Regions from separate parts of the Spirillospora sp. NPDC048823 genome, predicted to be linked through region 2. Evidence: predicted binding sites of a transcription regulator. Region 2 holds the regulator's gene; the other holds the start of a gene.

Region 1 (14,872 bases), on a different contig from region 2:
TGTGTCTCGGGGTGCCCGGTGAGCCGTACGGGGACGCCGTCGCCAGGGACGTCGACCTCACCGTGGGCGCGGTGTGGCTGCTCGACGAGGTCGTGCGGGCGGCGGAGCGGGCGGGGCGCCCGGCACGGATTCACCTCAAGGCCGACACGGGCATGTCCCGCGGCGGGGTGCGGGGCCGGGACTGGGAGGCGCTGGTCGACGCGGCGCTGAAGGCCGAGTCGGCGGGGCGGGTGCGGGTGGCCGGGGTCATGTCGCACTTCGCCTGCGCGGACGAGCCGGGCCATCCGTCGGTGGCGGCGCAGATCGGCGCGTTCACCGAGATGGCCGGGTACGCGGAGAAGGCGGGGGCACGGTTCGAGGTACGGCACCTGTCGAACTCGGCGGCCACGCTGACGTCGCCCGAGGCCCGGTTCGACCTCGTCCGGCCGGGGATCGCCGCCTATGGGCTGACGCCGGTGCCGTCGCTCGGCACGTTCGGGCTGCGTCCCGCGATGACGCTCGTGGCGGACGCGGCGCTGGTCAAGCGGGTCCCGGCAGGCAGCGGAGTGTCATACGGTCACACGTACCACACCGAACGGGACACGACCCTCGCCGTGGTGCCCGCCGGGTACGGGGACGGGATCCCCCGGCACGGGTCCAACCTGCTGCAGGTGCTCGCGGGCGGGCGGCGCCGGACGATCGCCGGGCGGGTCTGCATGGACCAGTTCGTCATCGACCTCGGCGACGACCGGCTCTCGGCGGGCGACGAGATCGTCCTGTTCGGGCCGGGCGATCGTGGTGAGCCGACCGCGCAGGAGTGGGCGGACGCACTGGGAACGATTTCCTATGAGATCGTCACCCGCATCGGGTCCCGGGTACCGAGGGCGTACCCGGGAGGGGCGCTGTAGGGGGCGCGTGTATGGACAGCAGAAGCAGGCGCAGGCTCGGCGTCGCCGGTGCCGTCGCGGGCGCCGGGGTCGGCGCGGCCGTCGGCGTGCGGCACGCCGTCGTCGGCCGGGTACGGCTGCGGCCGGATCCGGACGCCGGCGAGCCCTTCGGCGAGCTGCGCGGCCGGGAGCTGACCGTGCAGTCCGACGACGGCCTCCTCCTGCACGTCGAGGTGGACGGCCCGGACGACGCCGACCTCACCATCGTGTTCTGCCATGGCTACACCCTCAACCAGGACGCCTGGCACTATCAGCGCCGTGACCTGCAGGGATCCCTGCGGATGGTGTTCTGGGACCAGCGCAGCCACGGCCGTTCGGGACGCAGCGAGCCCACGCACGCGACGATCGAGCAGACCGGCGACGACCTGCACGCCGTGCTGAAGGCGACGGTTCACCCGGACCGGCCCGTCATCCTCGTCGGGCACTCGATGGGCGGCATGTCGATCATGGCGCTGGCGGACCGGCATCCGGAGCTGTTCGACCGGCAGGTCGTCGGGGTCGCGCTGATCAACACGTCCTGCGGTGACCTGGCGGAGATGACGCTGGGGTTGCCGCTGGTGCTGGCCAAGGTCGTGAGGCCGCTGGCCCCCCGGACGCTGCGCGGCCTCGGCCGCCGCGCCGAGCTGGTGGAACGGGCCCGCGGGCTGGGCGCCGACCTGGCGTTCGTCGTGACGCGGAAGATGGCGTTCGCCGACAAGCACGTGAGCCCCACCGTGGTCGACTTCCTGGAACAGATGATCAGGGCGACGCCCATCGATGTGATCGCCGAGTTCTACCCGGAGCTGATGGCGCACGACAAGGTCGCCTGCCTTGAGGTCCTCGGCAACGTGCCGACGCTGGTGCTCTGCGGCGGGGAGGACAGGCTGACCCCCGCCGAACACGGCCGCCGCATCGCCGACGCGCTGCCGGACGCGGAGATGGTCGAGGTGGAGGAGGCCGGGCACGTGCTGCCGCTGGAGTACCCGGGCGTGGTCACCGGCGGGCTGCGCCGGCTGGTCGAGCGCGTCCGGCCGAGGTACAAGAAGGAGCGCACCGCGTGAATGTGATTTCGCTCACTGTTTCCACGGCTGAGGACATGCGTGAGCTGGGCGTACGTCTTGCCGGCGTGCTCCGTCCCGGTGACCTGCTCGTGATGACGGGGCACCTGGGCGCGGGCAAGACGACGCTGGCGCAGGGCGTCGGCGAGGGCCTGAAGGTGCGCGGGCCGATCACTTCGCCCACGTTCGTGATCGCGCGCGTGCATCCCTCGCTGGCCGGCGGGCCGCCGCTGGTGCACGTGGACGCCTACCGGCTCGGCGGTTTCGCGGAGCTGGACGACCTCGATCTTGATGCGTCCCTCGACGAATCGGTGACGATCGTGGAATGGGGGGAAGGGCTCGCGGAGGGGCTCGCCGAGGACCGGCTGGATGTGATCATTTCGCGTGGGGACGGGCCCGGCGAGGAACGTGAAGTAAGGATCGTCGGCATCGGTCATCGCTGGTCCGACCTGGAACTTGGCGCTAGATGACTGGGTCCGAACAACTTCTGCGTTTTTTGTAACTTGGGGTGGTCCACTTTACGGCTGCATGTCGTACTCTTTGCCGGAACGAGCCTCACCTTCACGACTTATTGATTTCCGCAAGCAGGAGTGGGATCCGGTGAGTGGTAGCCATCGCAGCGGTAGTCACCGCGACAGCTACCGCGGTTCGGACGGTGGCCAGGACGGCGGTTACCGGCAGGACGGCGGTGTATACGGCGCGGGTGGCGACGAGTACGCGCCGTACCCGGGCCAGGAGCCCCGCGGTTCCTCGGGAACCGGCGGGTACGAGTCCGGCAGGTATCAGTCCGGCGCGTACGAGTCAGGCGCGTACCAGTCCGGTGCCTACGAGTCGGGTGGTTACGAGTCCGGTGGCCGCTATGGCGCCGGCCGATCGGGTAGCGGTCCCTACCAGAGGGAGACCGGCCCGTACCAGACCGGGAGCGGCCAGTACGGCCGGGACACCGGCGGGTACCGGAGTGACACCGGCGGGTACCGCAGCGACACCGGCGGATTCCGAAGCGACACGGGCGGCTACCGGACGGGCAGCGGTTCCTACCGGTCCGCCAGCGGCGGATACCGGACCGGCAGCCACCGCGTCGTGCGCGATCGCCGCACCGGCAGGCGCTGGGCCGTCGTCTTCGGCGGCATCGGCGCCGCGATCGCCGTCTGCGTCCTCGCCGCGTTCGTCGTCCTGAGCGGCGTCGGCGCGAGCGGCGACGACGACGGCGGCCAGGTCGTCGGCAGCGGCGCCACCGAGAGCTCGCCGATGTCCAAGGGCGAGCGCTCCGCCGTCCCCGACTCCTGCACGATCATCGGCCAGGACGTCATCGACCGGCTGGCGCCCGACTCCGAGCGCAACGAGGCCGACAACTACCAGAGCAGCGACCGGCAGAACCAGTGCGTCTGGGGTGCCTACGCGGGCGACAACAAGCGTCAGCTCACCGTCGAGCTCCGCGCGATCGCCGCCGAGGGCGGCCAGACGGCCACCGACACCGCCGGCGCCAAGTTCGGCTCCGAACGCTCCGCCGACGAGTCCGGCAAGGCCCTTCTGCCCGGCCAGGAGCTCAAGGAGAAGATCCGCCTCGACGATGTCGGCGACGACGCCTACGTCGTCTACAGCGTCGACGACGGGCAGGGGGCCGGCGAGGCGATCGGCAACGTCCGCGCGGGCAACGTCCTCATCACCATCCACTACTCCGGCTCCAACGACGGCGACCCGCTCTCCTGGGACGACGCCAAGAACGGAGCCGTCGAAGTGGCCAAGACCGTGATCCAGGCCCTCAACCAGTCCTGATCCGGCGGAGCCGCCCGTCCCGGCCGGGCGGTTCCGCGGCGGGCTCTGACCTGTAGGCTTTCAACCCGTGCTGGTCTTGGCTTTCGATACCGCGACCGCCGCGATCACCGTGGCGCTGTACGAGTGGACACCGGGTGAAGGCGCCGTCCCGCGTGGCGTGGCCGAGGCGGTCGACCGGCGCAGACACACCGAGCTGCTCACCCCGTCCATCGCGGGGGTAATGGCGGAGGCCGGGGCGGCGGCGGGTGATCTGAGCGCGATCGCCGTCGGAGTGGGGCCGGGGCCCTACACGGGGCTTCGGGTCGGGCTCGTCACCGCCCGCTCCATGGGGGAGGCGCTGAGCATCCCGGTGCACGGCTTCTGCACGCTGGACATCATCGCGTGGGCGACCGGCAGGGTCGAGCCGTTCGCCGTCGCCACGGACGCCCGCCGCAAAGAGGTCTACTGGGCGCGGTACGACACGTGCGGCGCGCGCGCCACCGGGCCTGCCGTGGGGCCGCCGTCCGACGTGCTGGACGGGGCGCCCCCCGGGCTCCCCGTCGTCGGTGAGGGCGCGGCCCTTTACCCGGACGTCCTCGGCGGTTCGGAGCACGAGCCGCTGCTGCCGACCGCCGGTGCGCTGGCGGAGCTGGCCGTCGCGCGCCTGGCCGGGATGAAGGGACCGGAGCTCCTGCCGCCCGAGCCCCTCTACCTGCGCAGACCGGACGCCAAGGAGCCGGGGCCGCGCAAGAGGGTGACGCGGGCGTGAGCGGAGTCGTCCTGCGAACGATGACCGGCGCGGATCTGCCGGCCGTCCACCTGCTGGAGCAGTCGCTGTTCCCCGAGGACGCGTGGAGCGCGGAGATGCTCAACGCCGAGCTCGCCGACCAGCCGCGGACGCGGCACTATGTCGTCGCGGAGGCGTCCGGCGGCGACATCGTCGGCTACGCCGGCCTGGCCGCGGCCGGTGGGCAGGCCGACGTGCAGACCATCGGGGTCCGCGCCGACCAGCGGGGGAGCGGCGTCGGGGCCGCGCTGCTCACCGAGCTGCTGGACGAGGCCGTCCGCCGCAACAGCGAGGCGGTGTTCCTGGAGGTCCGCGCCGACAACGACGGGGCCCGCCGGCTCTACGAGCGGTTCGGCTTCGACAAGGTCGGTATCCGCAGGCGCTACTACCAGCCTTCGAACGTGGACGCGATCGTCATGTGCCGCAAGCTCCGCACCCGTCCGCCCATGGGGTTCAGTAGGGAGAGAAAGTGATTCGGGACGAGCCGCTGGTCCTCGGCATCGAGACGTCGTGCGACGAGACCGGCGTCGGCATCGTCCGGGGCAAGACGCTGCTCGCGGATGCCATCGCCTCCAGCGTGGACCAGCACGCCCGGTTCGGCGGCGTCGTGCCGGAGGTCGCGTCGCGCGCGCACCTGGAGGCGATGACACCGACCGTCGAGCGGGCGCTCGCGGACGCCGGCGTCGCGTTCACCGACGTGGACGCGTTCGCGGTGACGGCGGGCCCCGGCCTGCCGGGCGCGCTGATGGTGGGTGTGGCCGCCGCCAAGGCGTACGCGCTGTCGCTCGGCAAGCCGCTGTACGGCGTCAACCATCTGGCCGCTCACGTGTGCGTCGACCAGCTCGAACACGGCCCGCTGCCGAAGCCGTGCGTGGCGCTGCTGGTGTCCGGCGGCCATTCGTCGCTGCTGCTGGTGCCGGACGTGGCGGCGGACGTCCGGTCGCTCGGCAGCACGGTGGACGACGCGGCGGGCGAGGCGTTCGACAAGGTCGCGCGCGTCCTCGACCTCGGCTTCCCCGGCGGCCCGATCATCGACCGGATGGCCCGCGACGGCGACCCGGCCGCGATCGCGTTCCCGCGCGGGAAGTACAAGGACGGCACCTACGACTTCTCGTTCTCCGGCCTGAAGACGGCGGTGGCCCGCTGGGTGGAGGCCAGGGAGCGCGCCGGCGAGCCGGTCCCGGTCTCGGACGTGGCGGCGTCGTTCCAGGAGGCCGTCGTGGACGTCCTGACGCAGAAGGCGCTGAAGGTCTGCAAGGACAACGGCGTCCACGACCTCCTGATCGGCGGCGGCGTCGCCGCGAACTCGCGGCTGCGGGCCCTCGCGGCGGACCGCTGCGAGGCCGCCGGCATCCGCCTGCGCGTCCCCCGCCCGAAGCTCTGCACCGACAACGGCGCGATGGTGGCCGCGCTGGGCTCAGAGCTCGTCACCTCGGGCGCCGCCCCGTCCGACCTTCGGCTTCCCGCCGACTCCAGCCTCCCCATCGAGGCCATAACCCTTTAACACTGCGCCAGGAGCTGGGCCAGGTAGTCCTCGTAGAGGGGGACTTCGGCTTCGTCCAGGGCGCGGTTGTCGTCTTCGGGGAGCAGGTCCAAGAGGGTGCGGATGTCCCAGTAGGGGTCGTGTGGGTAGCCGCCGGAGACCTGGTCGAAGATGGACAGGAAGCGGTCGGCGACCGGCGGTCCGTAGCGGAGGGCCAGTCCGCGGCGCATGCGGGCGATGTCGACGGCGATGGGCCCGGACGAGGTGTCGGACCAGTCGACGACGCCGGTGAGCCTGCCGTAGGACCAGAGCGTGTTGTCGGCGTGGTAGTCGCGGTGGATGAAGCGGACGGGTGAGTCGGGGGCGGGGCGGGCGGCGACTTCGTGGGCGCGTTCCCACAGGCCGGGACGCAGGGCGTGCTTGGGCGGGAGCCGCACGTCGAGCCGGTTGTGGGGGACGTACGGCGGCATGGTGGACGCCCCGTTCAGGGCGTGCACCGGCAGCAGCGCGGCGGCCAGCTGGATGAGGTATTCGGGCAGGTCGTCGGGCGACGGGCGCGGCGGGTGGCCGGTGAGCCGGGTGACGAGCAGGGCGGGGACGTCGCAGTAGGCGCCGGCGGGGTCGGCGGCGACGAGGGCGGGGGTGGGGATCTCGCAGCCGGCGAGCAGGGCGAGCGCGGCGATCTCGCGTTCGGGGGAGAACTCGGTGGCGCTGTAGCGGCGGCGCCGCCCGGGCGCCGGGCCGCGGGGCGTCCAGCGGCGCAGGACGAGGCGGTGGGGGCTGCCGGAGCGGCTTTCGACGAGCAGGGCGTGGTTGGCGTGGGCGGTGCCGCCGGGGAGCGGCCGCACCATCCGGACTTCGGCGCCCTTGCCGAGGCACTCCTCGACCCACCGCAGGGTGGCGTCGCCGGGTGGGGTGCCGGTCGTGAGGCAGGGAGCCGGTGTGTGGGTCACCTGATCCATGAAAACGGATTCCGAAGAGTATGGGGAGTGATTTTATGAAGACGGAACGTAACAAAAAGCACGTCATCGCGCTGTGGCGAACAAACACCTTCGGTCGCCGCGGTGCTTTGCCGGACAAACTTCGCGGATTCCGCGGGGTATCCACCTGCCGGACGGGAACCGGGCGCGGACCGGGTGGGCCCGCCGACGGCGGCCCACCCGGCGGTGCCGGTCAGTCCTTGCTCTCGCGGCGGGGGCGCAGCAGTGCCTCGGCGAGGGCGAGCATCGTCTCCTCAAGTGTGGACAGCCGCTTGAGCACGTCCTCGTGCACCGCGTTGACCTGCTTGGAGACATCGTCGTGGACGCCGTCGACCTTACGGCCGACCTCGTCCTCGACGTGGGAGAAACGCTTGGCGAACTCGGCCGCCGCGGCCTCCGCCCGCCGGCCCGCCTCGTCCTGCATGCCTTCCACGCGCCGCGCGAACTCGTCGTGGACGCCGCCGACCTGCCTCGCGACGTCCTCCTGCATGTTGCCGACCTGCTTGGCGACGTCCTCGTGGATGCTGCCGACCTGCCGCGTGACGTCGGTGTGGATGTCGCCGATCCGCTTGCCGAAGTCATCGTGGACGCCGCTGACCTGCCGCGACACCTCGTGGTGAACGGACTCGACCTGCTTGGTGACGTCGGTGTGCACCGACTCGATGCGGCGGGAGACGATGTCGACCTGCGTGGTGAACTCCTCCAGCGCGCCGTCGACCCGCTTGGCGACCTCCTCGTGGATGCCCTCGATGCGCTTGCGGACGTCGTCGTGAACGTCCTCGAACCGCTGGGAGAACTCGTCCATGCGCTTGGCGACGTCGCTGTAGGCCGTCTCGGCGATCTGCGACATGGTCGCCTTGACCTCGTCGCGGTCGGGCCGGGCGCGCAGCTCCTCGATCAGCGGGTCGACCGCGTCGGCGAGGTGCTTCTCCAGCGCGTCGAACCGGTCGCCGTACTCGGCCGCCGGACGCTGGGCGATCTCGTTCAGCAGCCGGTGCAGCTCGCCGATCTCCAGCGTGGCGGGAAGCCTGCTGATCCGCTCGCCGACGCCGTCGATGCGGCCGTCGATGCCCTCGAACCGGCCGTCGAGGCCGTCCATCTTGCCGGACAGCCCTTCGAGCCGGCCGTCGACGCCGTCCAGCCGCCCGTCCAGCCCGTCGAGCCGGCCGCCGACGCCCTCCACCCGGCCGCCGACCGCCTCAAGCCCCTGCTCCATCCGCTCGGCCATCTCGCCGAGCGCCTGGTCGACCCGCGCCGTGACGCCGTTGATCGAGTGTTCGAGCCGCTCGGACCGGTGGCCGAGTTCCGCCAGCGACTTGTCGAGCCGGTTGAAGCGGACGGAGGCGGCCTCCATGCTGCCCTGGAGCTTGTCGAGCCGCTTCGTCATCTCGTCCATGCGCTGCGACGCCTGCTGCGTGGCGTCGGTGATGTGCTGCGCGGAGTCGAGGACGGCCTGGATGCGGGTCAGGCCCTCGTCGACGTTCTCGGCGACGACGCCGACGTCGGCCCACAGTGCGGGCAGTTCGGCGACGGGCTTGACCCGGTCGCCGAACGCCTCGATGTGCTCGGCCAGCCCCTCGGCCCATTCCGGGGGTTTGCCGGCCAGCTCGTCGACCTGCCCGCGGACGCTGTCGAGCTGCCCGGTCAGCCCGGTGAGCTCCCGCTCGCGGACCTCGCGGAGCAGCCACTCCATGCCTTCCAGCCGCTGGCGAATCTCGTCGAGGACCTGACCCTGTGAGCGCTGTTCATAGACGTGGTCCTGCGCCGCACGGGCGAGCAACTCCCGCATCCGATCCGAGACCGGTTGACCCCCCGTCTGCAGGAAGTTGTGATTCGTTTCCACCCGATGCTCCTTCGTGTGCCGGCGCGAGAAATGACGCACGGCAATGAATCTCTGGAGACGCCACTGTAGTGCGTGTGGACAGTGCCTATAACGGGTAGCAGAGAACGTAGCGAGTTCTGTGGAATGCACCGGTTATCCGGCTGGGGCGGATAGCGAATGATCCCCCGGGCGCGCGGGAATTTACCGCTTCGCGGCCATCGGGGAAGATCGTGGGGATGTGCTCGGCGACCGGGGCTGGACGGGACGGTGTCCGCCCGGTGTTCTGTCCGTACATCTCGTCCAACATCGGCAGTTCGCGAACACGGAATGAATACGCGGCGGCCGACACGTGTGCACGGGACGTGATGCCCCCCGGCGGGAATCGGGCCATTTTGATGACGCATTCGGGGGTGCCGAAGTCCCCCTCGCTGAACCTGCCTTGGTGTTTCCGCCGCAGCCGCCTCCGGCGAAACGATTCACCGGCCGCGTCATGTCCTTGCCGGGTGCCCGCAATCCATGGTGACCGCAATGCCGGAAAGCGCGAATGATTTGCACGGCCGTGGCGCGTCGCCCGCTTCCGCTTGGCGTTGCCCCGCCGCGGGGAAGATCTTTGGACTCGATCCGCGCCCGGCCCCGCTCCGGGCGGGTCAGCCCCTCGGGGCGGGCAGGGTCGGCCCCTCGGGACGGTGTGGGTCAGCTCCGCGGGACGGGGTGGGTCAGGAGGGCGACCGGGTCGCGTCCCACGCGGGTGAGCACCAGCGTCAGCCCGGGGGCGCCGCGGGCCGCGCGGCGCCCGGCGAAGCCCAGGTCGCGGCGCAGGCGGTCGACGTCGATCGCCGAGCCGCGCTTCTTCACGGTGAGCACCCCTGTGCCGCGGCGGCGCAGTTCCGCGCGCAGGCGCTTGACCGAGAACGGCAGGACGTCCTCGACCTCGTAGGCCGACGCGAACGGCGTGGGGCGCAGCTCGTCGGACGTGACGTACGCGATGTGCGGGTCGGCCAGCCCGCCGCCCACCTGGTCTGCGACCTCACCGACGAGATGGGCGCGGATCACGGCGCCGTCGGGCTCGTACAGGTAACGGCCCCAGGCGCGCACGTCCGGGTCGTCATGGCCTTGGGGAGTGAGCGTCCACATCTGCGGATCGAGGTCGGAGGAGAGCAGGGTGGCTCGGCGGCGCACGTCCCCGGAGAGCGCGCCGAGCCACAGGGCCGCTTCCTTGACATCGCCGCCGAGCGAGACCCACTCTGCTTCGGCGCCGTCCGGGACGGCCTCATGCGGTATCCCCGGCGCGACCTTCACGCAGGCGGTGGGTACCCGGCGGGCCAGATCCAGGACGACGTCGAGTGGCGGCTCATAGGAGCGGGGGTCGAAGACCCGGCCTCGTGCAGTGCGCCGCCCAGGATCGGCGAACAGCGCATCGAAGCCGTCCGGGTTCTCTTCGGTCGCGTCCCCCACGCGTACGGAGGCGAGGTCGTCCAGCCCCAGGGCGGTGATGTTCGCCTTGGCCACCTCAGCGGTCAGCGGGTCGAGTTCCACACCTTCTCCGGCGAGGCCCTTCCGCGCACGTGCGATGAGGTCCGCTCCTATCCCGCACCCCAGTTCCAGCACACGCGCGCCGGGAAGACGGTCGGCGAACCGCCGGGCACGGTGTGAGGCCACGCTGGCGCGGGTCGACTGCTCCAGCCCCGTCTGGGTGAAGTACATGCGGCGGGCGTCGTCACCGAACTTGGCCCGGGCCCGCTCACGCAGCCGCACCTGGGTGAGCGCCGCCGAGACGAGCGCGGGGTCGTGCCGTTCGCGTAGCCGGGACGCGGTCGTGAGCAGCGCGTCCTCGCTCACGTCCAGACCGGACGTCTCGCTGAGCAGCGCCTGGCCCGCCGGTGACTCCAAAGCTCGGAACGACGCGATGTCCATGGTGGGAAAGTTAGCTTCCGGTGAACGGGGAGCGGCAGGTGCCGTGTGCGCCCGTGTCCGTGTTGACGGGGTACCGGGCACGGAATAGTCTCCATGACTGGCACTCTCCTAGCTAGAGTGCCAACACAGCGACAAGGTCGGTCTGGCACCCGCGACGGCAGGCCGGTCCAGGGTCGCCTCTCTGTCACATGTGCTGGCCGGTCCACCGTGGCCGGCCGAGGACCAATCGAAGGGGAGGTCAGATCGTGACGACCGCCACCAAGGTTGTTCTCAAGCCGCTTGAGGACCGTATCGTCGTCCAGCCGCTTGAGGCCGAGACCACCACCGCGTCGGGCCTGGTGATTCCGGACACCGCCAAGGAGAAGCCCCAGGAGGGCACCGTCCTTGCCGTTGGCCCGGGTCGCGTCGACGACAAGGGCGAGCGCGTCCCCGTCGACGTCAAGGTCGGCGAGGTCGTGCTCTACAGCAAGTACGGCGGCACCGAAGTCAAGTACAACAACGAGGACTACCTCGTCCTCTCGGCCCGCGACGTGCTCGCGGTCATCGAGAAGTAATCACCGAGACGTGATGCACCCGCCCCGGTCGGCGCCGCCTTCAGCGGGGCTGCCGGGGCGGATCGCGTGAAAGAGGAGTATCCGCATGGCGAAGATCCTGGAATTCGAGGAGGACGCTCGCCGGGCTCTTGAGCGCGGCGTCAACGCTCTCGCGGACGCCGTCAAGGTGACGATCGGCCCGCGCGGCCGCAACGTCGTCATCGACAAGAAGTTCGGCGCGCCGACGATCACCAACGACGGCGTGACCATCGCCCGCGAGGTGGAGCTGGAGGACCCCTACGAGAACCTCGGGGCCCAGCTCGCCAAGGAAGTGGCGACCAAGACCAACGACATCGCGGGCGACGGCACCACCACGGCGACCGTCCTCGCGCAGGCGATGGTCCGCGAAGGCACCCGCAACGTGGCGGCCGGCGCCTCGCCGCTCTCGCTGAAGCGCGGGATCGACGCGGCCGCCCAGTACGTGTCCGACCAGCTCCTCAAGTCGGCCCGCGAGGTCGAGGAGAAGGGCGAGATCGCGCACGTGGCGACCATCTCCGCGCAGGACCCGCAGATCGGCGAGCTGATCGCGGAGTCGTTCGAGAAGGTCGGCAAGGACGGTGTCATCACCGTCGAGGAGGCCCACACGATGGGCCTGGAGCTGGAGTTCACCGAGGGCCTCCAGTTCGACAAGGGGTACCTGTCGCCGCACATGGTGACCGACCCCGAGCGCATGGAGGCCGTCCTGGAGGACGCCTACGTGCTCATCGTGGACGGCAAGATCTCCAACGTGCAGGAGTTCCTGCCGCTGGCGGAGAAGGTCGCCCAGACCAAGAAGCCGCTGCTCGTGGTGGCCGAGGACGTCGAGGGCGAGGCCCTGGCGCTGCTGGTCGCCAACAAGATCCGCGGCACGTTCACGTCCGTCGCGGTCAAGGCGCCGGGCTTCGGCGACCGACGCAAGGCGATGCTGGGCGACATGGCCACCCTGACCGGCGGCCAGGTCGTCAGCGAGGCCATCGGCCTCAAGCTCGACTCGATCGGGCTGGAGGACCTCGGCCGCGCCCGCCGGATCACGGTCACCAAGGACGCCACCACCGTCGTCGACGGTGAGGGCTCCGCGGACGAGATCACCGCGCGGATCAACCAGATCAAGGTGGAGATCGAGAACTCCGACTCCGACTGGGACCGCGAGAAGCTGCAGGAGCGGCTGGCCAAGCTGGCCGGCGGCGTCTGCGTGCTGCGCGTCGGCGCCGCCACCGAGGTGGAGCTGAAGGAGAAGAAGCACCGCCTCGAGGACGCCATCTCGGCGACCCGCGCGGCGATCGAGGAGGGCATCGTGGCCGGCGGCGGCAGCGCCCTGGTGCACGTCGCCGCCAAGGGCTTCGACACCCTCGGCCTGTCCGGTGACGAGGCCACCGGCGCGGAGGCCGTCCGCCGCGCGCTGGACGAGCCGCTGCGCTGGATCTCCGAGAACGCCGGCCAGGAGGGCTACGTCGTGGTCTCCAAGGTGCGGGGGCTGGACGCGGGCCACGGCTACAACGCCGCCACCGACGAGTACGGCGACCTGATCGCGCAGGGCGTCATCGACCCGGTGAAGGTGACGCGCAGCGCGGTCACCAACGCCGCCTCGATCGCGGGCATGCTGCTCACGACCGAGGCGCTCGTGGTCGACAAGCCGGAGGAGCAGGAAGAGGCCGCCGGCGGCCACGGTCACGGCCACGGGCACGGCCACTGAGTTCTGAGGTCGCCCGGCCGGGCGGGCGTGCGGTTCATCCCGTCTCGTCCCGTCAGGAGAACGCTGACAGACCCCCGTCCATCCGGGCGGGGGTCTTGTCGTGTGTCGACACTTGAGCTGTAGCGAGCTCAATGAGCTGTTTCTGGCTGTTTCAGCCTTTTTGAGACGAAAGCGGCTAGATGAATCCAGGAACTCAACGAGGTCGGCCGACAGCGATGTGTAGTTTCGCCAGGATTGCTCCAGCACTGTGACCATTCCGTTGTAGAGGACGGTGCAGACACGCCCGGGAGTGCTGGGCATCATGCTTGACGTGACCGAGGGAAGCTACGCCGGGACCATGGCCGCGCGCGCTATCGACCCCTCGGGAGGGCCCGGCCCTCCACCGTCCCACGACACCGGCCGTGGGATCCGGGTGCTGCGCGCGGCACAAACGGGTGACGGCGACCTCAAAGAGCTGACGAACCTCGCCGTCCAGGGCGACCCGGGGGCCATCGAAGTCCTCATCGGCGAGGTGCGCCCCATGATCGTCCGGTACTGCCGGGCCCGGCTCGGACGGGTCTCCGGCCAGTACCACATCGCCGACGACGTGGCCCAGGAAGTCTGCATCGCCGTCCTGTCCGCCCTTCCCCGCTACCGGGACATGGGGCGGCCCTTCGCGTCCTTCGTCTTCGGCATCGCCGCCCACAAGATCGCCGATGCGCTGCGCAGCGCGGTCCGCGCGGCCGTGCCCACCGAGGACCTTCCGGACGGCCCCGACGACCGGCCCGGGCCCGAGGAGACGGTGGTCCGCTACATCGAGGCGCAGCGCGCCCGCGACCTGCTGACGCGCCTTCCCGACCACCAGCGCGAGCTCGTGCTCCTGCGGGTGGTGGCGGGCCTGTCGGCCGAGGAGACCGGAAATGTGCTGGGCATGTCCGCGGGGGCGGTACGGGTCGCGCAGCACCGGGCGCTGGCCCGGCTCCGGGCGATGGCGAGAGAGGAGTCGATCGCTTGACGGAGCGCGGCCCCTTCACCGGCCTGCGCGGCGCCCCGGACCCGGCCGACCCTCCGAACCCCGGCGATTCCGGCGCGCCCGCGAGCCGGTCGCAGGCCGCCGCCCTGCCCGCGGATCTGGCGGCGGTACGCCGTACCGACGCCATCATCGATTCGCTGGCGGCGTGGCGCGCTGCCGGCTCGGCGCCGCGTTCCGCCCCCGGCCCGGCTGACCGTCCCGGCGGCGACCGTTCCGAGGGCGACCGCGCCGAGGCCGGACGCCCGCGCCAGGCCGACGACCCCGACCCGGCGGTGCGGCTGCTGCGCGCCCTGATCGCCGACGTGGACGACCCGGGCTCCGAAAGCGGCGCCGGTTCCGAAGCCGGTCCCGGAGCGGCCCCGCCACGCCCGCCCGCGCCGTCCGGCCCCGGCGGCCCACGGCGCCGCGGCCGCGGCACGATCGTCGCGCTCGGCGTGGCCGGGGCCGTCCTCGCCAGTACCGGCGTCGCCGCGGCGGGCAGCGGGGCGACCGACCATCCGTCCGCCGCTCCGGCCGCTCCAGGCACCACCGCCTCCTCCGATGCCGCCGACGACACGGAGAAGACCGTCCGCGCCGACACCGACGCCGGGACCTACGAGCGCCCGCGGCCACCCGTCCGGCCCGCCCCGGAACCGGAACGGCGGGGACCGGCGCCGACGCCGTCCGGCGACCCCGGCGACCCCGGGGACCCCGGGGACCGGGAGGCCAGGCCGCGGCCGAGGCTTCCGTTCCCGTTCGGGCCGCGCCCCCGCCACCCGGACACCCCGTCCACGACCATCTACTCCACCCCCGCCGCCGGGACGGACGGCGCCTCCGACGACGACGGCGACATCGGCCGCCAGATAGACGACATCCGCAGACGCACCCAAGAACGCATGAACCGGCACCAGA
Region 2 (14,872 bases):
CCATCGAATGGTCGTCCGGCACCACGATCTTGATCTGGGAGTGCGAGCCCGTCCGGTCGTCGCGCCCCGTGCGAGTCGACCCCGTGTGAGTTGATTCGACCATCAGCCGGCCTTGCGGCCTCTCCGACCTGCCTTCTGTCTGCTCCGGGTGTCCAGATGTACGGGTTCCATCGTACTGGCCGCCCCCGGCAGGACGCGGATGGTTTTCGCCGGGGGTGCCGGGCGCCCGGTGCGGCCCGGGGGAACGGTCAGCCGGGCGGCCAGTTGAGGCCACGGCCGCCGAGCACGTGCGCGTGCACGTGGAACACGGTCTGCCCGGCCTGCGCGCCGGTGTTGAACACGACCCGGTAGCCGGCCTCGGCGATGCCCTCGTCCACCGCGACCTGGTGGGCCTCGCGCACCAGTTCGGCGAGCAGCCCGGCGTCCGCGGCGGCGAGTTCGCCGACGGTCGGGTGGTGCGCCCTCGGGATCACCAGCACATGCGTGGGCGCCTGAGGGTTGATGTCGCGGAACGCCACCGCACCCGCCGACTCCCGGACGATCTTGGCCGGCACGTCCCCGGAAACGATCTTGCAGAACAGGCAGTCGGTCATCCCTCTCCCCTCGGCGGCGGCCCGCGACCGCCCCGGAATCCTATCGGGACCAGATGCGTGCATGGCCTGCCGCGTCCGGTGCTCGATAGGGTTTTCGCCGATCGACCTTCCATTCCGGTCGGCATTCCGACCGCCTACTGGTTAGGGTTGTCAGCTCAGGGCGTACCCCCCGGTTCGCAAGGCATTGCGACGCGCCCGGACCGGGCCGGGCACGCCCGATCCACGTCGTTCCGAAGACGACCGTACGAATGAGCGGCCGGGGGACGGCAAAGGCGGCGGATAGGTGACCGAGGCAAACCAGGACATGCCCTTTCGTAAACCGAACGACGAGGGCACGCGTCCAACTGACGTGACCGAGACCCTCGTGGCCAGGGGCACGGCGGGGGCGGTGGCCGTCGCCTGGGATGCCGACCAGGCGGTGACCGCGCTCTACAGCGCCAACTACCGCTCGCTGGTAAGACTCGCCGCCATGCTCGTCCGGGACGCGGGAACGGCCGAAGAGGTCGTCCAGGACGCGTTCGTCGCGATGCACGGCGGGTGGCGCCGGCTGCGCGACCCGGACAAGGCCCTGTCGTACCTGCGCCAGTCGGTGGTCAACCGGTCGCGATCGGTGCTCCGGCACCGCGCCGTCGTCGAGAAGTACGCCCCGAAGGGCCTGCCCGACGCGCCGAGCGCGGAGGCCGGGGCCATCGGAGAACTGGAACGCTCGGCGGTCATCGACGCGCTGTCCCGGCTTCCCGCACGCCAGCGGGAGGCACTCGTCCTCCGTTACTACGCCGATCTGTCCGAAGCGGAGATCGCCAACGCGATGGGCATCTCCCGCGGGGCCGTGAAGAGCCACACGGCGCGCGGAATGACCTCGCTACGCAACGTCCTGGAGCAGTTCTCATGACCACCGACCCCCACGACGAGCACGGGGAGATCCTCCGCCGTGCCCTGAACGCGGAGGCGGACTCGGTCAACCCCGCAGGCGACGGCCTGGAACGCATCCGGGCCCGCATAGCCGACGGCTCCGGCCGGCGGTTCGGTCTCGGACGATTCGCCCCCGCGCGCTTCGGGTTCGACCGGTTCACCGTCAACTGGGCGCGTCCCGTCCTCGCCGTGGCCGCCGCCGTGGCGGTCGCCGGGCTCGGCGTGACCGCGCCGCAGACCATCGACCTCATCCAGCAGTCGGTCGGCAGCAACGGGCCCTCCGGCGAGGGGAAGAACAACACCTCCGGCGACCACGCCGGCGCCCAGGGCAACCCGCAGTTCCCCGGCCCGGCGTCGCCGGGCGGCACCGCGACCGACGCCCCGAGCTCCTCGCAGACCCCCACGTCGGCCGCCTCGCCGGGGCTGTCGGCCTGCAGCATCCCCCGGCCGCCCACCCCCCCGACGGTCACCGCGTCGCCCGGTGCGGAGCCCGCCGCCACCCCCTCGGTCACGCCGTGCCCGGACTCGACCCCGTCGCAGCAGCCGACCACGACGCCGTCGCCGCCGACGTCCACCTCGCCCGAACCGGACAAGCCCTCCGACGCGCCGACGTCGCCGTCGACGAGCGAACCGGCCAAGAGCACCGATCAGGGCGCCGGGGCAGCGGCCGGCGCCCCCTGACCCCGCGGGTCGTCCTACCAGCGGCCGGTGGCCGCCAGCAGCACGGCGGCGGCCGCGACTCCGGCCGTCGACGTGCGCAGCACGGTCGGGCCGAGGCGGACCGGGCGCCCGCCGGCCGCGGCGAACCGCTCCAGTTCCTCCTCGGTGATGCCGCCTTCGGGCCCCACCACCAGGACGATCTCGCCCTCCGCGGGCGGTTCCACGGCGCTGAGCCGCGCACCGGCGTCCTCGTGCAGGACGACGGCCAGGGACGCCGCGGCGATCCGCGCGGCGACGTCACCGGTGGACGCGAGCCCGGCGACCTCGGGCAGCCGGCTGCGCCTGGCCTGCTTGCCCGCCTCGCGGGCGGCGCCGCGCCAGCGTCCGAGGGCCTTCTCCCGGCGTTCGGGGCGCCACTGCGTGACGCAGCGGGCCGCCGACCACGGGACGATCTCGTCGACCCCGGCCTCGGTCATCGTCTCGACCGCCAGTTCGCCCCGGTCGCCCTTCGGAAGCGCCTGGACGGCCACGATGCGGGGCGACGGCGGCGGCTGCCGGTGCCGGGCCAGCACGTCCAGCATGAGGGACGCGCGGTCCGCGGCGGTGACGACGCATTCGGCCAGCAGCCCTTCGCCGTCGGTCAGGTCGACGCGCTCACCGGGCCGCAGCCGCCGCACGGCGGCGGCGTGCCGCCCCTCGGGGCCGTCCAGGACGACGCTGCCCCGCTCCAGCGCGTCCGTCCCGGCAAGAAAGACCGGCGGGCTCACGCGCGCACTCCGTGAGGGGCTTCGCTCATCTGTGCTCCCCTGACCCGCCATGCTCCGGATCGCCGCGGCGGCCCTCGTCGTAGGCCGCCGCCACTGCTCTTCAGTGCTGGTTGAAGACGTCCTTGAGCCGCGAGAACATGCCGCGCTGCCCCGGCGCGAACTTGCCGGGCGGACGCTCCTCGCCGCGCAGCACCGCGAGCTGCCGCAGCAGCTCCTCCTGCTCCTCGTCGAGCCGGTTCGGCGTCTCCACGTTCACGTGGATCATCAGGTCGCCGCGGCCGCTCTCGTTCAGGTGCCGCACACCCCGGTTGTAGAGCGTGATGACCTGCCCCGACTGCGTGCCGGGCTTGATGTCGACGCTCTCGGCGGCGTCCAGGGTCTCGATGGTGACGCTGGTGCCGAGCGCAGCCGCCGTCATCGGGATCTCGACCGTGCAGTGCAGGTCGTCGCCCTCCCGCTCGAAGATCGGGTGCGGCTTCTCCACGATCTCCAGGAACAGGTCGCCGGGCGGGCCGCCGCCGGGACCGACCTCGCCCTCGCCGGCGAGCTGGATGTGGATGCCGTTCTCCACACCGGCCGGGATCTTGACCTTGACGGTTCGCCGGGTGCGGACCCGTCCGTCGCCCGAGCACTCCGTGCACGGGTTGCGGATCACCGAGCCGAACCCGCCGCACGCCGGGCACGGCCGGGCCGTCATGACCTGGCCGAGGAACGAGCGCTGCACCTGCTGCACCTCGCCGCGCCCGTGGCACGTCTCACACGTGTCCGGGTGGGTGCCGGGCGCGCAGCCCGACCCCTCGCAGGCCGTGCAGGCGACCGCGGTGTCGATGGACAGCTCGCGGGTCGTGCCGAACGCCGTCTCGCTCAGGTCGAGCTCCACCCGCAGCGTCGCGTTGCGGCCGCGCCGCGCCCGCGACCTCGGGCCCCGGGAGGCCGCCGTGCCGAAGAAGGCGTCCATGATGTCGCTGAACGGGAACCCGGCGCCGCCGAATCCCCCGGCGCCGCCCGCGGACGCGGACGCGAACGGGTCCGCGCCGAGGTCGTACATCTCGCGCTTCTTCGGGTCGGAGAGCACCTCGTACGCCTGGGTGATCTCTTTGAACCTGTCCTGGGTCTCCGGATCCGGGTTGACGTCCGGGTGGAGTTCCCGTGCGAGCCGGCGGTAGGCCTTCTTGACCTCGTCGGCGCTGGCGTCCCGCCGGACGCCCAGGGTCGCGTAGTAGTCGTTGGCCACTTACGACCCCGCCAGGATCTGTCCCACGTAGCGTGCCACTGCCCGTACCGCTCCCATCGTGCTGGGGTAATCCATGCGTGTAGGCCCGAGCACACCCAGCCGGGCCAGTGTGAGGTCGCCCACGCCGTAGTCGGCGGCGACGACCGAAGTCGATCGGAGCCCCAGGTCGGGGTTCTCGGTGCCGATCCGCACCGTAACTGTAGAGGAATCGCCGGTCTCGCCGAGCAGCCGCATCAGGATGACCTGCTCCTCGAGCGCGACGAGAACCTCCCGCAGGCTGGGCGAGAAGTCCACGGCGGCGAGGTTGGCCGCACCGGCGAAGACGATCTTCTCTTCATGCTTTTCGACGAGCGTCTCCAGGAGCACCGACAGCACCGCCGCCGCGAGCGGCCGGTCCGCCTGGACCACCTTCTCGGGCAGGTCCGCCACCGCGGTCGGGACGTCGCCGAGGCCGAGCCCGTCCAGGCACGTGTTGAGCAACGCCCGCAGGTGCCCGATCGATTCCTCGGAGACGGTGCCGCTGGTCTCGATGACCCGCTGCTCCACCCGCCCGGTGTTCGTGATCAGGACGAGCAGCAGCCGGCCCTCGGCGACGGGCACCAGTTCGACGTGCCGCACCGACGAGCGGGTCAGCGACGGGTACTGCACGACGGCGACCTGCCGGGTGAGCTGCGCGAGCAGCCGCACCGTCCGGCCGACGACGTCGTCGAGGTCGTAGGCGCCGGACAGGAACGTCTCGATCGCGCGGCGCTCGGCGACCGACAGCGGCTTGATCGTGGACAGCCGGTCGACGAACAGCCGGTAGCCCTTGTCGGTGGGGACGCGCCCGGCGCTGGTGTGCGGCTGGGCGATGTACCCCTGCTCCTCCAGCACCGCCATGTCGTTGCGGATGGTGGCGGAGGACACGCCGAGGTTGTGCCGGTCCACGAGCGCCTTGGACCCCACCGGCTCATTGGTGGAGACATAGTCCTCGACTATGGCGCGCAGGACCGCGAGTTTCCGGTCGTCCAGCACCGTGTCACCTCCTTCGTCCCCGTCCATGGGCCCCCGATCGTCCGCCCCCGCGTTGCTGGCACTCATAACTCCCGAGTGCCAAGTGTACGACCCGCGGGGGCGCTCTGGAGTGCCCGAGCACACCCCCCGTACGGCTGCGCGATCCTACCCGTATCGGACGGCGCCGCCACGCCGAGGGACGAGGGACGACGGCGCGCGGGCGTCCGACCGGGTTAATGTGCGGACCCGTGCGGAGTAAGAAATATGGAAACGACGTGCTGGCAGGCGACTGGCGCAGGCCCCTCAAGGGCCGGATCCCCGAGGTCCCGGCGGAGCCCGGCCTGGTCGCCGAGGACCCCGGCAGCGGCTTCTGCGGCGCCGTCGTCGGCTGCGACAAGTTCGGCGTCACCCTCGAAGACCGGTTCGGCAAGCGGCGCGTGTTCCCGCTGGAGAAGTCGGGCTTCCTCATCGACGGCGAACCCGTGACGCTCGTGCGGCCCGAGGCCGCGCCCAGGGGGCCCGCGCGTTCCGCGTCCGGCTCGATCGCCGTCGGGGGCCTGCGGGCCCAGGTGGCGCAGGAGAGCCGCATCTACGTGGAGGGCGTCCACGACGCCGAGCTGGTCGAGAAGATCTGGGGGCACGACCTGCGGGTCGAGGGCGTCGTCGTGGAGTACCTCGAAGGCGTGGACGACCTGCCCGCCATCGTCGAGGAGTTCGGCCCGGACGAGGAGCGCCGCCTCGGGGTCCTCGTCGACCATCTCGTGGAGGGCTCCAAGGAATCCCGGATCGCCGCCCGGATCTCCTCCCCGCACGTCCTGGTCACCGGACATCCGTTCATCGACATCTGGGAGGCGGTCAAGCCCGCGTCCGTCGGCATCCGGGCCTGGCCGCGCATCCCCCGCGGCATCCCCTGGAAGGACGGCGTCGTCGCCGAACTCGGCTGGGGTGACGACACGGGCGCGGCCTGGAAGCGGATCCTGGGCTCGGTCAGCAGCTACACGGACCTGGAACCCGCCCTGCTGGGCCGCGTCGAGGAACTCATCGACTTCGTCACGGCCCCCTGAATCAGGTCAGATCGCGGACGACCGCGTCCGCCAGAAGGCGTCCGCGCAGGGTGAGCACCACGCGGCCCTCCTCGTACGGCGCGGCTTCGACCAGCCCGTCGCCGATGGCCCGCCGGACGGCCCCGCCGTCCAGCAGCCCGGCGGGGCAGCCCTGGGCGAGCCGCAGTTCGAGCATGATCCGCTCGATGCGCCGGTCGTCCCCGCCCAGGACCTCCCTGGCGTGCGCCGGGGTGGTCCCCTCCGCGAGACGTGCGGCGTACGCGGCGGGATGCTTGACGTTCCACCACCGGGTTCCGCCGACGTGGCTGTGCGCGCCGGGTCCGACGCCCCACCAGTCCGCGCCCGTCCAATAGAGCATGTTGTGCCGGCAGGCGGCGCCGGGGTCGGCGGCCCAGTTGGAGATCTCGTACCAGTGCAGGCCGTGCGCGCCCAGCATCTCGTCGGCGATCAGGTAGCGGTCGGCCATGGCGTCGTCGTCGGGCGCGGTCAGCTCTCCCCGCCTCACCTGCGCCGCCAGCCGTGTGCCCTCCTCGACGATGAGCGCGTACGCCGACACGTGGTCGGGTTCCGCGGCCAGGGCCGCCTCCAGCGAGGCTCTCCAGTCGTCGTGGGTCTCCCCCGGCGTCCCGTAGATGAGGTCGAGATTGACGTGCTCGAACCCCGCCTTACGCGTCCACTCCACGACCTGCGGGACGCGCCCCGGCGTATGGCTGCGTTCCAGAACGGCCAGCACGTGCTCGCGCGCGCTCTGCATGCCGTAGGAGATCCGGGTGAACCCGACGTCCCGCAGCCGGGCCACATACGCCTCGTCCACGGATTCGGGATTCGCCTCCGTGGTGACCTCCGCGCCCGGCGCAAGCCCGAACTCGGCGTCGATCACTTCCAGGACGCGCCCCAGATCGTCCGCCGGCAGCAAGGTCGGTGTACCACCGCCCACGAACACCGTCTCAACGGGCAGATCCACGTCGCCCAGCACCCGCCGGGCCATGCGAACCTCACCGATGGCGGTGTCGGCGTAGGAATCGCGGCCGGCGCCCGGCCCGAGCTCCGTCGCCGTGTACGTGTTGAAGTCGCAGTAACCGCACCGCGTCACGCAGAACGGCACGTGCACATAGAACGCGAACGGCCGCGTCCCCAACCCCTCCAGGGCACCACCGGGCAACGCCCCGTCGGCGGGCACGGGATCACCATCGGGCAGTGTGGAAGGCACCCTCCCAGTCTGCCCGGCCCAACCCCCTGCTCAGTCCGCCGAGTCCTCGCGGAGCCTGTCACGGAGCCAGTCGGGGATGTGCTCCTCGCTGCGGGGAAACCGGTCCAGGTCCAGGGCGTAGGCGGACGAGGTGAGGGGCGGGTTGAAGTCGGGTTCGCCGTCGTAGTCGAACTCGGCGCTGAAATGGCCCGAACGTTCGATCTGCAGCCGCGCGGTGAACCAGGCGCCCTTGCCGCGCCGGTACATGACGCGGCGGAGCTCGTCCATCTTCCCCACGGCCTGCCCCGGGGGCATCGCCTGGCGGCGCTCGCCGTCCGGCCCCTCGACCTCGAACGAGGCGCTGTCGATGCCGACCGTCGCGCGGAACTCGAAATCGAGCCGCTCCCAGCCCGACGGGGCGGCGGACCGCAGCGCGCGGACGGCGCCGTTCACCGTCTCCCGCTCCTTCGGGGAACGCAGAACCTGCTCGGGGTGGGTCACGCTACCTCCGGGAGGTCGTCAGGTCGGTTGATCGGCACGGTACCCGTCCGACCGTACAGACATCTGCGCCCAGGCAAAGCAACCCCCGCCGTGTCGCACGACCGCGGCCACGGGAGCCGCCCGGTGCGGCGGCGCCGGTCACCGGCCGCGACGACACGGGCGACCGCCCCGCCGCACGGCGGCCCCGGGTCTCGCGATCACGTCCGAAGGCGGTTTCGGGCATGCGAGAATCTGATCGCGCAGCGAGCCGCCAGGCGAGTTCGGAGCGATGCTGGCGATCGCACGCATTGCCCGACGGTGGAGGGCCGCCAGGCCCGAAGGAGGAGGGCGATGCAATGAAAGCAGCACCTGCGCGGGTGGTGCTTTGCGGTGAACCGGACGGGTGGCACTACGTGGTCGCCGACGCATCCGGGACTGAGCGGCGTTCGGAGTTCGCCGGGGCGGGCACGCGCTGGCAGACGGGCACGGGGTCCGGGCCGGAGCCGGCGTGGTGGCGGCGGAGGCTCTCGGAGACGGCCGAGGGGCTGCGGGAGGTGGTCGCGGAGCGGCTGACCGACGCGACCTTCCGTGCTCTGGGCGTCGAGACGGTCATCACCTGGTTCGCGGTGGACGAGCCCGTCACCTGGGAGGGGCTCGTCACGCTGCGGGAGGCGGATCCGGCGCGCTTCCCCGGCCAGGTGGCACCCTTCATGATCACGCTGGAGCCGGGGCGCGGTGCGCTGCTGCCGGACGCGAGCCTGCTGTTCTCCACACAGGCCCCGGACGCCTGGACGACCCTCGCCGCGGTCGCCGAGCGCTGCGGCACCCGTCCGCCGAAGTCGTCGTTCCTGTGCGGGTGGGCGGGACATCGCAGCGTACGGGTCGGGCGCGGGATGCTGGCGCTGTCCACCGGCCGGGACGAGGACGGCGTGGAGCGGCTCGCGGAGATCTGCGCGACGCGGCCGTCCGGCTGGAGCGGCAACCCGGAGATGCGTCTGCGGTTCGACGGCGTCGACCTGTTCGACGAGCCCGCCGAGGACGTGGTCGCGCTGCTGGGCGAGCTCGGGCACGAGGTCGTGCGGCGCGGCCGGACGGCCCGGCTGGCCGCGTCGGGTCTCACTCTCTACGAGCCCGATGCGCCTGGGACCGCCGCGGAGCGGTTCACCGGCGTGTCCCTGCGGCCCCCGGCGGCGCTCGCGCCGCTGGGGAGGCCCCTGCGGACGCGGGCCTGACGCAAACGAACCCGACATCCACGGGCGACCGGGGCGTCACCGGATCGCGACCCGCCCGGTCTAGATTCGCCGATCATGAGAAGCCGTGCGCGTCATGCCGTGCTCGCCTTGACCGGCGCCGCCCTCGCCGGCGCTCCCCTCACCGCCGCCGTCTCCCCCGCCGCCGCCGCACAGCCGGGCACGATCACGGTCGAGCGCGGTGGTCCCGCCCGGTCGGTGACGTTCACCGCGGACCGGGACGGGGAGGCCGTGATCTCCTTCGCCGCGTCCGCGCCGGGTGTCTCCTGGGCCCGCGAGGGCGCCGAGTCCGCCGTCGTGTCGATCGCGGTGGACGGACGCCATGTGACCGACGCCGTCGTCCCGTCGTCCGAACCGGTGGCCCGGAGCTTCGGTCTCGGGCACGTCCGGGAAGGTGCGCATGAGGTGACGCTGCGGTTCGCCGAGGGCAGCGCCCCGGCCGCCCGCCGCGTGACCCTCGGGGGCACCCGCGTCCGGACGCCCGCCAAGGACGCGGCGGTCCTGCGCCACGCGCCGATCGTCGTCGGGCGGACCGGATGGCCGTTCGGCGACCCGTACCAGAACGCCACCACCGACACCCCGCTGACCGCCTGGCATGAGACGCGGCCCGCCGGCACTCCCGGGCACCGGGTCATCGAGTACTCGATGGTGTGGAGCAACGAGGACGGCGGCACCGACACGCCCGCGCTGATGGCCCGCTGGGGCCGCACGACCGACATCGAGTGGGTGTACCGGGTCGAGGTGGACGCGTCCGGGCGGCGCGTGGACGGCACCGCGGTCTACCAGGCGCCGCTGCATCTGACGTTCCAGTTCACCGGTCGCTTCGAGGGCGATCATCCGGTGCTGCAGACGTGCACGCAGAACAACAACATGTGCGACGTCGTCTCGCCTGACCCGCCGCTGCGCTTCCTGCTCGACGCCTCCAGAACCCGTCCGGAGGGGCGCGCCCGCGAGGCCGTCATGGACCGCGAGCCGTGGACGTACCGTGTCGCCGCCCAGGAGATGGTGCGCGAGGGGAAGATCGAGAACCCGTCCGATCCGGCGACGCGGGAGGTCGGCGACCAGCGCGCGTACCTGTTCGCCGAGTTCGCCAAGTCGACCGGGGCGGCGACCGCGTGGGGTTCGGTGCCGGGTGTGGCGCTCGGCGTCCGGCTCAAGTCGGATCCGTCGGCGCTCTACCGCTCCGACCACGATCAGCCCACCTGGTCGGTCGACCGGGACGGCGCCGTCGCCACCACCGTCGAACTGCCGGAGGGGACGACGGTGTCCGACATCGCGGTCATCGAGGCGCTCCGCCGTCCGACGGGGTTCGGCGACAACAGCGCACCGGCCACGGTCACGTCGATCAACCGGGGCTTCTTCCTGGACGAGTCGTATCTCCCGCGGCCGTCGTCCATCGAGTGGCGCGGGTCGGTGACCCTCACCCCGGAGAAGCCGTCGGCCGTCCTCTGGCGTCCCGGACTCGCCTGACTCCGGCCCGGTGGCGCGAAACGGCCACGGGCCGGGGGAAAGCGGGAACCCGCGCGAACTCCTGGCGCGTCCTAAGAGTCATACACTTCGCCAATAGGTCGCATAGCGAACGCGCAGAGCGAACTTAGGAGAGGACTTCCGCCATGGCCTACGGGCCTCCCCCGTCGCCCGGCCAGGGGCAGCCGCAGCAGCAGGCCCCGTGGCAGCAGCCCGGAAACGTCTGGCAGCAGCAGCCCCAGCAGCAGCCACCGCCTCCGCAGGCCGGTCAGGCCTGGCAGCAGCAGCCTCCGCAGGGCGGGGGCACCGCCCAGATGCCCGGTCACTTCGGCCCCGTCTCCGACGACGAGAGGACGTGGTCGCTGATGGCGTACGTGGGCCAGTTCCTCATCGGCGCCATCGCACCGGCCATCGTCTACGTCGGCAAGGCGCGCTCGCCGTTCGTCCGCCGGCACGCCGCGCAGGGCCTCAACATGGGTCTCGCGGCCATCGCCGTGTGGATCGTCGGCGGGCTGCTGTCACTGGCCGTCGACCTGCTCATCTGGCTGCCGATGGGTTTCACGGCCGCCGTGATGTTCTTCCTCGTCTACGCGGGAAGGGCCGCCAACCGCGGCGAGTTCCGGCGGGTGCCGCCCGTGGTCGCCTGGCCCCTCCTGAAGAAATAGGGCCCGTGCCGAGTGGCCCGGCATGAAGCCGGGCTGCTCACAAGCCTGAAGCGGGGCTACTTGCGGCCCTTGTCCGCGGGCTCGCCGCCGCCGGTGGACAGGGCGGCGACGAAGGCCTCCTGCGGGACGTCCACCCGCCCGATGGTCTTCATCCGCTTCTTGCCCTCCTTCTGCCTCTCCAGCAGCTTCCGCTTGCGGGAGATGTCGCCGCCGTAGCACTTGGCGAGGACGTCCTTGCGGATGGCGCGGATGTTCTCACGGGCGATGATCCGGGCGCCGACCGCCGCCTGGATGGGCACCTCGTACTGCTGCCGCGGGATGAGCTCCTTGAGCTTGGACGTCATCATCAGCCCGTACTCGCGCGACTTGTCCTTGTGGACGATCTGGCTGAACGCGTCCACCGACTCGCCCTGCAGCAGGATGTCGACCTTCACCAGGTCGGACTCCTGCTCACCGCTGGGCTCGTAGTCCAGCGAGGCGTACCCGCGGGTCCGCGACTTCAACTGGTCGAAGAAGTCGAAGATGATCTCGGCGAGCGGCAGCGTGTAGCGGATCTCGACGCGGTCCTCCGACAGGTAGTCCATGCCGAGCAGCACCCCGCGGCGGCCCTGGCACAACTCCATGATCGCGCCGATGTGCTCGGACGGGGACAGCAGCGTCGCCCGCACCACCGGCTCGTACACCGTGCCGATCTTGCCCTCGGGGAACTCGCTGGGGTTGGTGACGGTGTGCTCAGTCCCGTCCTCCATGATCACGCGGTACACGACGTTCGGCGCGGTCGAGATCAGCGACAGGCCGAACTCGCGCTCCAGCCGCTCCCGGACGATCTCCATGTGCAGCAGCCCCAGGAACCCGCAGCGGAACCCGAACCCGAGCGCCGCCGACGTCTCCGGCTCGTAGACCAGCGCGGCGTCGTTCAGCCGCAGCTTGTCGAGCGCGTCGCGGAGCTCCGGATACTGGTCGCCGTCCAGCGGGTACAGGCCGGAGAACACCATCGGCTTCGGGTCCCGGTAGCCGCCGAGCGCCTCGGGCGCCTGCCGCGACGCACCGGTCACGGTGTCGCCCACGCGCGCCTGCCGGACGTCCTTCACCCCGGTGATCAGGTAGCCGACCTCGCCGACGCCGAGGCCCTGCACCGGCTTCGGCTCCGGCGCGATCACGCCGACCTCCAGGGTCTCGTGCGCGGCCCCGGTCGACATCATCAGGCTCTTCTCGCGCCGCGACAGCCGCCCGTCGATGATCCGGATGTAGGTCACCACACCGCGGTAGGTGTCGTACACCGAGTCGAAGATCAGCGCGCGGGCCGGGCCGTCGGGGTCGCCGACCGGCGCCGGCACCTCGTCGACGATCTTGTCGAGCAGTTCGCGGACGCCCTCGCCGGTCTTGCCCGACACGCGCAGCACGTCCGACGGCTCGCAGCCGATGATCCCGGCCAGTTCCTCGGCGTACTTGTCCGGCTGCGCCGCCGGCAGGTCGATCTTGTTGAGGACCGGGATCAGGTGCAGGTCCGCCTCGAGCGCCAGATACAGGTTGGCCAGCGTCTGCGCCTCGATGCCCTGCGCGGCGTCCACCAGCAGGACCGCGCCCTCGCACGCCGCGAGCGACCGCGACACCTCGTAGGAGAAGTCGACGTGCCCCGGGGTGTCGATCAGGTTGAGCACGTGGTCGACGCCGCCGGACGTCCAGGGCAGCCGGACGGCCTGGCTCTTGATCGTGATGCCGCGCTCGCGCTCGATGTCCATGCGGTCGAGGTACTGCGCGCGCATCTGGCGCCCCTCGACCACGCCGGTCAGCTGCAGCATCCTGTCCGCGAGAGTCGACTTGCCATGGTCGATGTGCGCGATGATGCAGAAGTTGCGGATGATCGCGGGGTCGGTCTTGTCAGGATCAGGCGCTGCCACCGGGGTCCGTTCACAAAAACTCAGCTGATGGGCAAGGACATGTGTGCCTCCCATGGTCCCATGTCCTCCGCGATGCTCAGTGCACGGCCCGGTTTGGGGCGGGCCCCGGTGATTGGTAGGCTGTGCGACTGCGTGTGGCGTAGCGTCGTGCCCCGGGGGGTACCGTCCGCCCCCGTTCAGACCTTTCGTCAGAGCCTGCCGACCCGCGCAGGCGAGGATCGCGACCAAGCTGAGGCACTACCGACGTGGCTAACATCAAGTCCCAGATCAAGCGCAACAAGCAGAACGAGAAGGCCCGGCTGCGCAACAAGGCCGTCAAGTCCGAGCTGAAGACGGCGATCCGCAAGTTCCGCGAGGCCGCCGACGCCGGCGACCTCGAGGTCGCCGTCGCCGCGCAGCAGCACGCCGCGCGCAAGCTGGACAAGGCCGTCAGCAAGGGCGTCATCCACAAGAACCAGGCCGCCAACCGCAAGTCGGCGATCGCCAAGCGCGCCGCCGCGCTGCAGGCGAAGTAACGCCCGCACGCACCGGGGCCGGCCATGGCGCGCCGGCCCCGACGCATGTCCATGGACGAGCGGCGCGCGGTGAAGATCTCCAAGTATCTCGCCAGGCATCTGCGGCACCGCCCGGAGCGGATCGGCCTCACCCTCGATCCCGGAGGCTGGGCCGACGTCACCGAACTGCTGGCCGCCGCCGCCCGCCACGGTTTCCCGCTGACCCGCGCCGAACTCGAACACGTCGTCGCGGTCAACGACAAGAAGCGCTACGTCCTCGACGGGAACCGGATCCGGGCCGCCCAGGGACACTCGGTCCAGGTCGACCTGGACCTGCCTCCGGCGTCCCCGCCGGACCTGCTCTACCACGGCACCGTGAAACGCTCCGTGGAATCGATCCTGCGCGACGGACTCCTGCCCATGGGGCGGCACGCCGTCCACCTGTCCCCCGACCGTGAGACGGCCCGGCGCGTCGGTACCCGCCGCGGCGAACCCGTCGTCCTGGTCGTCCAGGCCGGGCGGATGGCCGCCGACGGGCACGATTTCCGCGTCAGCGCGAACGGCGTGTGGCTGGTCGGCCTCGTCCCGCCGGAATATCTGCGCGAATGACCTCGGCCGCGGCCCAGTCCGGGATGTGCCGCACCCACTCGGGCCCCTCCTGCGGCCCGAACAGATACCGGTAGGGGACGATCTCCCGGATGGCCCGGTGCACGTCCAGCCGGTCATCGATCATGTGAGTGATCCCGAGGCCGGCGCAGTGCCCCGCCTTCTCCGCCCGCTTCCGGCAGAACCGGACGTTCTCCCTGGGCAGGCCCGTCCGCGCGTAGAAGTCGTGGTGGTCGAGCCACGCCAGCGTGCGCTTGCGCACCCGGTCGCCGCACTTGGAGATGATCCAGGCCTGTCCGCCGAATTCTTCGATCAGGCCCGGCAGCACCTCGTACACGCCCTCGTTCGCGGGTGAGGCGAGTGCTTCCTCGAAACTCCCGCCGAGGAACACGGTGTCGGAGCCGCCGGGGGCCAGCGGCCCCCCGTGTATGACCCGGCCGAAATCGACGCCGAGCCGAGGTTCGATGTTCATGCACCAACCTTCGAACCCCAGCACTTAAAGCAGAACTATTAATAGCCCATCCAGTTATAGTCACTGATTATGAATCTGAGCCGCCTCTCCACGGACGCGCTCGCCTCGTTCGCCGTCTTCGCCGA

Evidence for each region. Region 2 encodes HrcA, which represses chaperone genes, less so after heat shock. Its sites were predicted from a motif close to TTGGCACTCTCNNNNNGAGAGTGCCAA; they were not measured.
Region 1: a site for HrcA is predicted at 10,802-10,828, ahead of groES (co-chaperone GroES). Genes of this name have one in related genera too.

What each region holds. Positions count from the first base shown of each region.
Region 1 covers NZ_JBICUT010000006.1:73,836-88,707, reverse strand. The annotation lists gene alr (alanine racemase) at 1-887, shown strand, start outside; gene ACGFK0_RS16015 (alpha/beta fold hydrolase) at 899-1,966, shown strand; gene tsaE (tRNA (adenosine(37)-N6)-threonylcarbamoyltransferase complex ATPase subunit type 1 TsaE) at 1,969-2,433, shown strand; gene ACGFK0_RS16005 (hypothetical protein) at 2,564-3,739, shown strand; gene tsaB (tRNA (adenosine(37)-N6)-threonylcarbamoyltransferase complex dimerization subunit type 1 TsaB) at 3,807-4,487, shown strand; gene rimI (ribosomal protein S18-alanine N-acetyltransferase) at 4,508-4,978, shown strand; gene tsaD (tRNA (adenosine(37)-N6)-threonylcarbamoyltransferase complex transferase subunit TsaD) at 4,975-6,009, shown strand; gene ACGFK0_RS15985 (phosphotransferase family protein) at 6,006-6,950, opposite strand; gene ACGFK0_RS15980 (hypothetical protein) at 7,162-8,811, opposite strand; gene ACGFK0_RS15975 (SAM-dependent methyltransferase) at 9,484-10,704, opposite strand; gene groES (co-chaperone GroES) at 10,947-11,258, shown strand; gene groL (chaperonin GroEL) at 11,344-12,969, shown strand; gene ACGFK0_RS15960 (sigma-70 family RNA polymerase sigma factor) at 13,376-13,963, shown strand; gene ACGFK0_RS15955 (hypothetical protein) at 13,960-14,872, shown strand, end outside.
Region 2 covers NZ_JBICUT010000003.1:358,556-373,427, reverse strand. The annotation lists gene ACGFK0_RS09245 (PhoH family protein) at 1-103, opposite strand, end outside; gene ACGFK0_RS09240 (histidine triad nucleotide-binding protein) at 249-593, opposite strand; gene ACGFK0_RS09235 (SigE family RNA polymerase sigma factor) at 898-1,485, shown strand; gene ACGFK0_RS09230 (hypothetical protein) at 1,482-2,186, shown strand; gene ACGFK0_RS09225 (16S rRNA (uracil(1498)-N(3))-methyltransferase) at 2,201-2,932, opposite strand; gene dnaJ (molecular chaperone DnaJ) at 3,033-4,166, opposite strand; gene hrcA (heat-inducible transcriptional repressor HrcA) at 4,167-5,180, opposite strand; gene ACGFK0_RS09210 (DUF3097 domain-containing protein) at 5,408-6,223, shown strand; gene hemW (radical SAM family heme chaperone HemW) at 6,225-7,433, opposite strand; gene ACGFK0_RS09200 (hypothetical protein) at 7,464-7,913, opposite strand; gene ACGFK0_RS09195 (hypothetical protein) at 8,249-9,124, shown strand; gene ACGFK0_RS09190 (hypothetical protein) at 9,200-10,612, shown strand; gene ACGFK0_RS09185 (DUF4870 domain-containing protein) at 10,756-11,274, shown strand; gene lepA (translation elongation factor 4) at 11,331-13,175, opposite strand; gene rpsT (30S ribosomal protein S20) at 13,421-13,690, shown strand; gene ACGFK0_RS09170 (RNA 2'-phosphotransferase) at 13,742-14,278, shown strand; gene ACGFK0_RS09165 (hypothetical protein) at 14,220-14,747, opposite strand; gene ACGFK0_RS09160 (LysR family transcriptional regulator) at 14,817-14,872, shown strand, end outside.